Regions from separate parts of the Lysinibacillus sp. FSL W7-1291 genome, predicted to be linked through region 2. Evidence: riboswitches for the same ligand, from Rfam matches in the RefSeq annotation. Region 2 holds a riboswitch; the other holds the start of a gene.

Region 1 (5,425 bases), 550 kb from region 2:
TATCAAGAGCAAGTTAGTTATATGGAGTCTATAAATAAACAGGGTATAGATATTCAATTGATTGATTACTCCATTATTTCGATGGAGCAAGTTGTAGAGCATAGGTACGAAGTAAGTTTAGAGGAGCATTACACAATAGACAATCCTGAAAAGGGAATTAAAGATGTGCAACAAAATAGCAAATATACAATAGAATTAATTGATGGTGAGTTCTATATTACAGGGTTAGAGATACTATAATTAAAAATGAAGGGAGCGAACTACACTTGCTCCTTCAACTCCTAAAGATAAATAAATGGAGAATTAAAATAAGGAGCAGAAGACTTGTCTATAGATGAGCCTTCCACTCCCTTTCTATTTTAGTAGCAATTTAATTACTCAGTATATGAGACATACTTAGACAATTTAATCCCCTTTTGTACTTCCGTTTTATATGAATCATTTAACCCAGAAGCTTTTATAATTTCTCCAGCACTATATTTATTCTTAAGTAAAGTGGAACCGTATTTTATTCCAAAAAGATGAATGAATGTAACTTTTTCGTTTTCGGGTGCTGAATGGTACATCCTTTTAAGTTCACTACCTAATTCACTTATTGTCATAGAGACTTACCCCCCTAATTATTATTCCTTCTATAAAAATATTAACATATTTTGTTATACTTAGAATAGTTAAGTATGGGAGGTATTTTTATGGCGGTTCCAGGCTATCAGGATTTTATGTATCCGTTTTTAAAACAATTAGAAGATAGAAAAGAGTATAATTTACAAGATTTATATATTATATTAGCCACCCATTTTAAATTGACTGAGGAAGATGTTGCTGAAATACTGCCTAGTGGTAAGCAAACATTATTAGTTAATCGATTAGGTTGGGCAAGAACTTATTTGAAAAAAGCAGGATTAATAAAAGGTGTAAAACGAGCAGTTTTTCAAATTACAGATGAGGGATTAAAAGTTCTTAATGATTCCAGTATAACTAGAATAGATAGAAAATTCTTAACTAGATATCCGAGTTTTAATGAGTTTATTAATAAGGGTTCAGATAATAGCCCAGATACAATACCTGAAAATATAGAAGATAAGACACCATTGGAACTAATCGGAGAAAACTATACTATTCTGAAAAATGAGCTTCAAGATTTATTGTTAGAAAAAATACTTAGTTGCTCACCAAGCTTTTTTGAAAGATTAATTGTAGATTTAATGGTAGCTATGGGATATGGAGGGTCTGTTAAAGACGCTGGAAGAGCTATTGGAAAAACGAATGATGAAGGTATAGATGGTATTATAAAAGAAGATGTTTTAGGGTTAGATATGATTTATCTTCAAGCTAAAAGATGGAAAAAGGATGCTACAGTATCTCGTCCAGATATTCAAACTTTTGTGGGTAGCCTTGTAGGAAAGCAAGCCTCAAAAGGTATTTTTATTACTACTGCAAAATTTTCTAAAGGTTCCATTCAATATGCTAACTCTATTGATAAAAGAGTGATCCTTATTGATGGAGAGCAATTAACGGACCTGATGTTTAAATATAATGTAGGAGTGAGTAACGAGGAAGTTTTTGTTACAAAAAAAGTTGATTTGGATTTCTTTGAGGAATAAGACCTCACTTATCCACATCACGGAGAACCGTACCATAAGTAAGTGCGACGGTTCTAAAGAAAATATAAAAATCCGATTCTAAATCCTTTGAATCAATTCTTTAGTAATGCTTTCAAACCACATTGCATATGGTAAAATTTAAAAAAATCCATTTGACGTTCTGTATTATTTTTTGTACGATATTGAAGAAAAGAATGCCCGGACTAGAACGGGAGAGGTTCATAGCTGATACCCTCTATAAAAAACTATGGAAACATGACAATAATGCCATGTCCATATTGGACGTGGCTTTTTTTTATGTGTTTACGTATGTTTTAAATAGAATGCTTGGTGATGCCTCTCTTGAAAAGTGTTGGGAAACATTTTACAAGGAGGTTTTTTTATGTCTGGCCGAAGTCATGAAGAAGGATTAAAGGATTTAACCCTGTTAGGTAATCAAGGTACAAAGTATTCCTATGATTATGCACCAGAGGTATTAGAGGCAGTGGATAATCTACATGCCAATCGAGATTATTTCGTTAAATTTAATTGTCCAGAGTTCACTAGTTTATGCCCGCTTACAAATCAGCCTGATTTTGCCACGATGTACATCTCGTATATCCCAGATAAAAAAATTGTTGAAAGTAAATCACTAAAGTTGTATTTATTCAGTTTTAGAAATCACGGTGATTTCCATGAAGATTGCGTTAATATCATTATGAATGACTTAATTGCATTGCTTGATCCACGATATATTGAGGTTTGGGGGAAGTTTACGCCACGTGGGGGTATTTCGATCGATCCATGGTGTAACTATGGGAAGCCAGGAACGAAATACGAGGAAATCGCCAATTATCGTTTAATGAACCACGATCTTAATCCAGAAAAAATTGATAATCGATAAATGGAGATTTAAATAGTTCCATCAAGAAAGAGGTTTTTAGCTACCCTCTTAAAAAAACTAAGAAGAAAGCAGCACTTTTTCTTAGAGTGCTGTTTTTTCGATATAAGGGAGTTTTATAGATGAAGCAGGAAAAAGCAATTGTTGTATTTAGTGGAGGTCAGGACAGTACAACTTGTTTGTTTTGGGCAAGGGAACGTTTTAAAGAGGTTGAGGCAGTCACTTTTGATTATGGTCAAAGGCATCGTCTTGAAATTGAATGTGCAAAAGAGATAGCGAGTGAACTTGGAATCAAGCATCATATTCTTGATATGTCACTCCTAAACCAACTTGCTCCGAATGCTTTGACACGACAAGATATTACAGTAGAAGACGGAGATAATGGTGAGCTGCCATCGACTTTTGTGCCTGGTCGTAATCTTCTCTTTCTTTCATTTGCTGGTGTTTTAGCGAGTCAAGTAGGAGCTAAGCATATCGTGACGGGTGTTTGTGAAACAGATTTTAGCGGATATCCAGATTGCCGAGACGTTTTTATTAAATCCTTGAATGTAACGTTAAATTTATCGATGGATGATTCCTTTGTAATTGATACACCGTTAATGTGGCTGGATAAGGCGCACACTTGGGAGCTTGCTGATCGTTTTGGGGCATTGAACTTTGTTCGAGAACGAACGTTGACTTGCTATAACGGTGTCATAGCTGATGGTTGCGGTAAATGCCCAGCATGTAAACTGCGAAACAAAGGGCTTGATGAGTATTTGCGTTATAGGAAGGAGTCTTAAGGTATGTCAGATTTTAGAATCGTCGAGAGGCTCCAAAAAATAGATGTCGATATTCAAAGAAATCAATTGAACTATCATGCAAAGCGTGTTCTTGTAAGCAAAGAATTTACCTTTGATGCTGCTCATCATTTACATCATTATGAAGGGAAATGTAAAAACCTACATGGTCATACCTATCGTGTAGTATTGGGATTGAGTGGCTACACAGATGAACGCGGTTTGATGATTGATTTTGGCGATATAAAAAAAATATGGAAACAAAAAATAGAAATTCATTTGGATCATCGTTATTTAAATGAAACGCTTCCACCCATGAATACGACAGCAGAAAACATGGTAGTTTGGATTTATGAAAAGTTGGCAGAGGCCTTGCTTGATGAACCAAGCTATAACGGTGCATGTGTAGAGTTTATTAGGTTATATGAAACTCCGACAAGCTATGCAGAAGCGAGACGGGAGTGGATGGAAGGTGAGTAAGGTACCTGTTATCGAGATTTTTGGACCGACGATTCAAGGTGAAGGGATGGTAGTTGGCCAGAAGACAATGTTTGTGAGAACTGCAGGTTGTGATTATTCCTGTTCTTGGTGTGATTCATCGTTTACTTGGGATGGCAGTGGAAAGCATCTGATTGTCCAAATGACAGCGGAAGAGATTTGGACTGAGTTGAAACGTCTTGGAGGCAATGGCTTCTCATTTGTCACGATTTCAGGCGGCAATCCTGCACTCAATCCACATTTAGCTGAGCTCATTGCCATTTTAAAAGAAAACAACATAAAAATTGGGGTGGAAACACAGGGAAGTAGGTGGCAAAAATGGATGCATGAGATTGATGAACTGACCATTTCTCCAAAGCCACCTAGTTCTGGAATGACCACAGACTATTCGGTGCTCTCATATATCTTCGAAAAGCTTAAAAATCAAAACAGTAATCACCATATATCTCTCAAAATAGTCGTTTTTAATCAAGAGGATTACGATTATGCTAAACAAATTCACCATCGATATCCAATGATTCCTTTTTATCTTCAAGTCGGTAATGATGATCTCATGACAACTGACAATTCACAATTAATTATGCATTTATTGGATAAATATCATGCATTGATTGATAGAGTGATGAAGGATGAAGAATTAAGAGATGTTAAAGTACTACCACAGTTACATGCCCTTGTTTGGGGAAATAAAAGAGGCGTATAGTGTGCCATTACAAAAATGTTTTTAAATTGAGGAGTAGTAGTATGAGAATATTGTTTTATTTATTATCTATTGTCATCGCTAATGTAGTAACGGCAGCATTTGCACCATTGCACTTTGGTATGTTTATTGTTCCAATGGGGACGTTTTTAATTGGGGCAACCTTTATTTTTCGGGACCTTGTACAAAATAAATATGGTAGAGCAAAGACGTATTTATTTATTATTACAGCTTTAATTTTATCAGCAGTAGTGTCATTCCTACTGGGGGATACACTTTTGATTGTGGTAGCGTCAGCACTATCATTTGTTGTCGCTGAAACAGCTGATACAGAAATCTATACTCGATTAAAATTACCAATGGCTTGGCGTGTGTTCTACAGTGGGCTTGTTGGAGGATTTTTGGATTCTGCAATTTTCGTAGTAATCGGCTTGAGTCCACTTGGAGCTAATATATTACCTTGGGAAGCCGTACCAGCCGCCATTTTCGGACAAATTGTTGTGAAGACAATTATTCAAATGTTTGGCGCAATGATTTTAAATCAAGTTGGTACAATGAAAGAAAAACATCTAACTACAGGATAACTCGTTGAAAACATTGATTAGGCATATTCCACAAGAGATGCCGTTCATTTTGACGAGACAGAGCTATAAGTAAAACAGGCAGATTCGCTTTATAATGCGAATCTGCCTAGTTTAATTTTAAAGGTCTTATTGCATTTTCAATTGTTTCTATCATTTTTATGCTGATTTCTCTAGTTTTTGATCTAAATGGTGACTAAGAAAAGTTAGCAAACTTGCACAGACGGCAACAATCCCACCGACCCATGTAACATTCATTAAATTTCCCTGATGATAAACAATTCCACCTAATGCAGAACCAAAAGCGATACCTACGTTACTTGCTACAGGCATAAGTGAAGCAGCCAATCCTTTCGCACTGGGTTGGTAAATTTCAGCGAGGT
Region 2 (5,425 bases):
CAATTCTGGTGTCGAGGATACTATGTGGACACAGTCGGCCGAAATAAGAAAAAGATACAAGAGTATATAAAAAATCAATTACAAGAAGATATCCTGCAAGATCAAATGACGATGAAAGAATTCATTGACCCATTCACAGGAGAAGAAATCAAGAGAAAGAAAAAATAAGTAAGCCGCTTTAGCGGTTTGTGTGAAAACGGAGTGCGGTTGGCAGACCATTCAGAATGTCTTTAGACATGGGCCAGTACCCCAGCGTTTCACGCGCAGAGCAAACCACCAGTTATACTGGTGGTTCTGATTTATGTGTCTGTAAAAGAGAATTGTTGGCATACATAGATTAAATTACTTAACTGAAATATATTAGTGTTCTGAATATTGACAGTTCCTAAAAGCTAAACTTTGTGATAGTATTGCCGAAATATACCTAGATCATTGATATAGTTAAAAGAGCGATTTCCTTTTATGAAAGTTGCTCTTTTATTGAATTATTTAGTTAACATGTGGAAAACCTGTTCCACGTCTTTATCACCACGACCTGAGATATTAATAATAATGCTTTCTTCAGATGATAAAGTTGGTGCTAATTTTAGAGCATGTGCGACCGCATGTGAGCTCTCAAGGGCAGGAATAATCCCTTCAACCTTCGAAAGTACTTGAAATGCCTCAAGGACTTCTTTGTTTGTCACAGTCACATACTCAGCACGGCCAATTGTTTTTAAATGACTATGTTCTGGACCTGCTCCAGGGTAATCTAAACCAGCAGCTATTGAATAGGTTGGTAGTGGATTGCCGTCTGCATCCTGTAATACTAAGCATTTGAAGCCATGTAGCTCTCCGGGCGAACCTTCGTTTAATGTAGCAGCTTGATCTGGCTCTATTCCAATAAGACGAACCTGTTCATCTGCAATGTAGTCTGCAAATGCTCCAATGGCATTACTGCCACCGCCAACACAGGCAAGGATCGCTGCGGGTAGCTTTCCTTCTTTTTCTAAAATCTGTTCACGACTTTCGCGACTAATCACAGATTGGAAGTGTTTAACCATTGATGGGAAGGGATGTGGCCCAACTGCTGAACCTAATAAGTAAAACGTTGTTTCATAGTTTTCGACTAAGTCAGCGAATGCTTCATCAACTGCATCCTTTAAACGTCCTTGCCCTTTATCAACAGCTACTACTTTCGCGCCAAGAAGCTCCATGCGAAACACGTTCAATGCTTGACGTTTTGTATCCTCTAAGCCCATATAAATAGTGCAATCCATTCCAAACATGGCACAAGCAGTCGCAGTTGCTACACCATGTTGACCTGCACCTGTTTCGGCAATAACGCGATTTGCCCCCATACGTTTGGCTAGTAAAATCTGTCCCAATACATTATTAATTTTATGTGAGCCTGTATGGTTAAGATCTTCACGTTTTAAATAAATTTTTGCGCCACCCAATTGCTTTGTTAAATTTTCTGCAAAATAAAGTGGGGATTTACGACCAACATACTCACGGAAATAGTAATCCAATTCTTTTTTAAATTCTTCATCATCTTTAAACTTTTGGAAATGCTCATCTAGAATAGTTAAGACATTTTGAAGCTCCTTTGGAACAAAGCTTCCGCCAAATTCTCCGAAATAACCTTTTTTCTCTACTACTTTACTCATCTTTACTCGACTCCTCTATGCTAATTTTTCCATAAAAAAAAGCCACTCTAATCCTCTTAAAAAGGACGAGTAACCGTGGTGCCACCTTCATTCGCAATTTTTGCGCGCTTTCTTACTCCGATAACGGGGAGTGAATCGGCCTTACATTTAATAAGGCTGCTCTGAAGTCCATTCACAAGTATCTACTACTGGTTTGCACCATTCACCAGCTCTCTGAAAGTAACCATGCTTGCTACTACTCTTCTTCCTTGCATTTATATTAGAAAGAATTGTAGTTTATTTTCAGAATAGTGTCAAGAAAAAAAGACGAATCTAAAAAGACTCGTCTGTTAAATCAAATGATGAAAGTGAAGGCGTTTATTGAGTGCATACATAATCGGTGCACCAACAGCTAACACAATAAATTCACCTGCCGCCACTGTTAGCCAAGTCCAGAAGAATGGTAGTTCTAAGGCCAAATTCAACTCGAAGGCAATAATAAACATTGTGCAAGTAAATAATAATGTATTAATAATTAAACGTGCCCAAATATTTTTGACATATTTACAGATTAAAATGAACAGTCCAAGTGTAATCATCGAATGACCAACACCAAACACTAAATCGTAAATGCCAAGTGGTGAAAATAGATTAGAGATCAATACACCAATAATGATCCCTACGGCAAAGCGTGGGTTAAAGGCAACCAAATGGTTAAACATTTCAGATACACGGAATTGTACCTCTGTAAAACCAAACGGTGCAACAAGCATTGTCACCGCAATATATAGCGCTGCAATAATACCACTTGCTGCTAAAAATTTTATCTTCATATTCATTTCTCCTTAGTTTTTTTGCGTGGGATGGTTACGAACCACGGTGCTTTCACACAAGATAATATTTTATTATAGATATCTAGCAGAAGTCAAATGTCAGACTTTTTGTCTATATGACACACTTCGTAAAATTGTCATAAATATTTTTTACTATTTTTTAAAAAGAAAGCAATTAACTAAAATAGCGTAGTTTAGCGGTTTAAAGCGGCGAATTGAATGAAAAACTAAAATGTTTCGTCAGTTTTAAAAGTCAGAACATTCATAATGTTGTTGACGGAGCTTGATAATAACGATAATATAGCGATACATTCACACTTTGTTTGGATAAAGTGTGATAGATATTGAGAATATAATCGGGGGGATTATTTGTGAAGAACAGTGTAAAAAAGCTTTCATTCCTTCTTTTTGGATTAGTGTTACTACTTGCTGCTTGCGGTAGTGGCGGATCTAGTTCAACAAATTCAAAAGGGAATGAATCAAACAATGCAAGTGAGAGCGGGAATACAGAGGATAAAACATATAAAATCGGGATTACTCAAATTGTAGAGCATCCATCATTAAACGCAGCAACGGAAGGCTTTAAAAAGGCAATTGAAGATGCTGGCTTAAAAGTTGACTACGATCCACAAATTGCACAAGGAGATAACAGTCTTAACACAACGATTGCTAACAATCTAGTAAGTGCAAACGTAGATTTAATTTTTGCTAACTCCACACCTTCTGCACAAGCAGCGGCAACAGCCACAAGTGATATTCCAATTATCTTCACATCTGTCACAGATGCTGTTGGTGCACAGTTAATCGAATCAATGGAGAAGCCAGGAAAAAATGTTACAGGAACAATTGATTTACATCCTGAAACGATTTCTAAAACAGTCGCATTCCTAAAAGAGCTTGGCGCCAAAAAAGTAGGGATGGTCTACAATGCTGGTGAGCAAAACTCTGTTGCACAAGTTAAAGAAGTGAAAAAGGTGATGGATGAACAAGGCTTAACAGTAGTAGAAGCGTCAGCATCTACTTCGGCAGATGTAAAACAAGCAACAGAATCACTAATTGGTAAGGTAGAGGCTTTCTATATTATTACTGATAATACAGTAGTTTCTGCTTTAGAGTCTGTTATTGATGTTGCCAATACAAATGAATTACCACTTGTTGTGGGAGAGCTAGACTCTGTTGCACGAGGCGGTTTAGCTGCTTATGGTTTTGAATATTTCGATATTGGTTATGAGGCTGGTCAAATGGCTGTGAAAATTTTAAAAGGTGAAGCAACACCTGCCGAGACGCCAGCACAATATCCGCAAAATCTGAAACTATTAATCAATAAAAAAGTAGCGGATGATTTAGGAATTGAAATAAAAGATTCTTGGGGTGCAGAACTTCTAGAAAAATAAATGGAAGCGGGGGAGAACTATCCCCGCTTTATCTTCATTTATAAGCAGTAGAAATAATAAAAAGATTTAGGAGATGATTCAACGATGTTTTTAGCATTATTTGGCGCAGTGGAGCAAGGAATCATCTATGCAATTATGGCACTTGGTGTATATTTAACGTTTCGGGTGTTAGATTTTCCGGATTTAACGGTTGATGGAAGCTTTGTAACAGGGGCGGCAACTGCAGCAACAATGATTTTGCTTGGCTACTCCCCAATCTTAGCGACTTTAGTGGCAATTGTTGCTGGATTTATTGCTGGATGTATGACAGGAATTCTTCACACGAAAGGAAAGATTAATCCACTATTATCAGGGATTTTAATGATGATTGCGTTATACTCGATTAACCTGCGCATCATGGGGTTAACTGCAGAAAATACGATAGGTCGCCCGAATATTCCACTACTAAACTCAGAAACGATTTTTTCAAAGTTTCAAGCATTTTGGAGTGATTTAGGGATCGATGCTGCTCTCAATAACCTATTAAAAGGCATGGGCTTTCAGCATGTACCAAATACATGGAGTGTGCTGATAGTCGTATTAATCATCACGATTTTAATTAAGTTAATAGCAGACTGGTTCTTGAAGACTGAGGTCGGGCTAGCTATCCGAGCAACTGGTGATAATAAACGAATGATTCGTAGCTTCTCTGCAAATACAGATACACTTATCATTTTAGGGCTTGGACTTTCCAATGCGCTTGTCGCATTTTCTGGAGCTTTAATCGCACAATATTCGAAGTTCTCCGATGTTAGTATGGGGATTGGTATGATTGTCATCGGTCTTGCATCGGTTATTATTGGTGAAGCTATTTTTGGGACAAAGACCATTATCCGTACAACTTTTGCAGTCATTGCAGGAGCTATCATTTACCGTATTATTTTAGCATTAGCATTACGTGTAGATTTCCTTGATTCAGGAGATATGAAATTAATTACGGCTATCATCGTTATTTTGGCGCTGATCTTACCACAATTTATCAATAAGAGTAAGGAACGTAAACGTAAGGCGAAGCGTGCTGCAGAGCTGTCACGAGTAAAAACAGTAGAGCAAGGAGGAAAAGGTCTTGCTTAAATTACATGGTATTAATAAGGTGTTTAATGAAGGAACACCAGATGAAAAAATTGCACTAGCAGAGATTAATCTACACTTAAAGCCAGGTGATTTTGTGACAATCATTGGTAGTAACGGTGCAGGGAAATCAACGATGATGAATATGATTTCAGGCGCCTTAACACCTGATTTTGGCACAGTTTCTATTGATGGTAATGATGTCACGAATTTGCCTGAATATAAACGCTCTCAATACATTGGTCGTGTGTTCCAAGACCCAATGGCGGGAACAGCTCCTACGATGACAATTGAAGAAAACTTAGCACTGGCCTATTCACGAAATAAGGGTAGAGGACTGCACATCGGTGTGGACAAAAAGCGTCGTACCTTGTTCAAAGAATCATTAGAAATGCTTGGTTTAAATCTGGAAGATCGGCTTTCTGCAAAAGTAGGCTTACTTTCAGGTGGGGAACGGCAA

Evidence for each region. Region 2 has a riboswitch for preQ1 ahead of NST76_RS02325 (QueT transporter family protein). Riboswitches for the same ligand answer to the same signal wherever they lie in the genome.
Region 1: another riboswitch for preQ1. It lies ahead of queF (preQ(1) synthase); the one in region 2 lies ahead of NST76_RS02325 (QueT transporter family protein).

What each region holds. Positions count from the first base shown of each region.
Region 1 is NZ_CP151994.1:4,505,801-4,511,225, reverse strand. Features, by position in the region: gene NST76_RS22055 (hypothetical protein) at 1-240, shown strand, start outside; gene NST76_RS22050 (hypothetical protein) at 375-602, opposite strand; gene NST76_RS22045 (restriction endonuclease) at 693-1,604, shown strand; PreQ1 riboswitch class I at 1,813-1,859, shown strand; gene queF (preQ(1) synthase) at 1,987-2,487, shown strand; gene queC (7-cyano-7-deazaguanine synthase QueC) at 2,607-3,266, shown strand; gene queD (6-carboxytetrahydropterin synthase QueD) at 3,270-3,743, shown strand; gene queE (7-carboxy-7-deazaguanine synthase QueE) at 3,736-4,464, shown strand; gene NST76_RS22020 (VUT family protein) at 4,506-5,045, shown strand; gene NST76_RS22015 (MFS transporter) at 5,202-5,425, opposite strand, start outside.
Region 2 is NZ_CP151994.1:492,900-498,324, forward strand. Features, by position in the region: gene tnpA (IS200/IS605 family transposase) at 1-168, shown strand, start outside; gene trpB (tryptophan synthase subunit beta) at 486-1,649, opposite strand; T-box leader at 1,708-1,907, opposite strand; gene NST76_RS02325 (QueT transporter family protein) at 1,979-2,461, opposite strand; PreQ1 riboswitch class I at 2,468-2,512, opposite strand; gene NST76_RS02330 (ABC transporter substrate-binding protein) at 2,833-3,855, shown strand; gene NST76_RS02335 (ABC transporter permease) at 3,940-4,968, shown strand; gene NST76_RS02340 (ABC transporter ATP-binding protein) at 4,961-5,425, shown strand, end outside.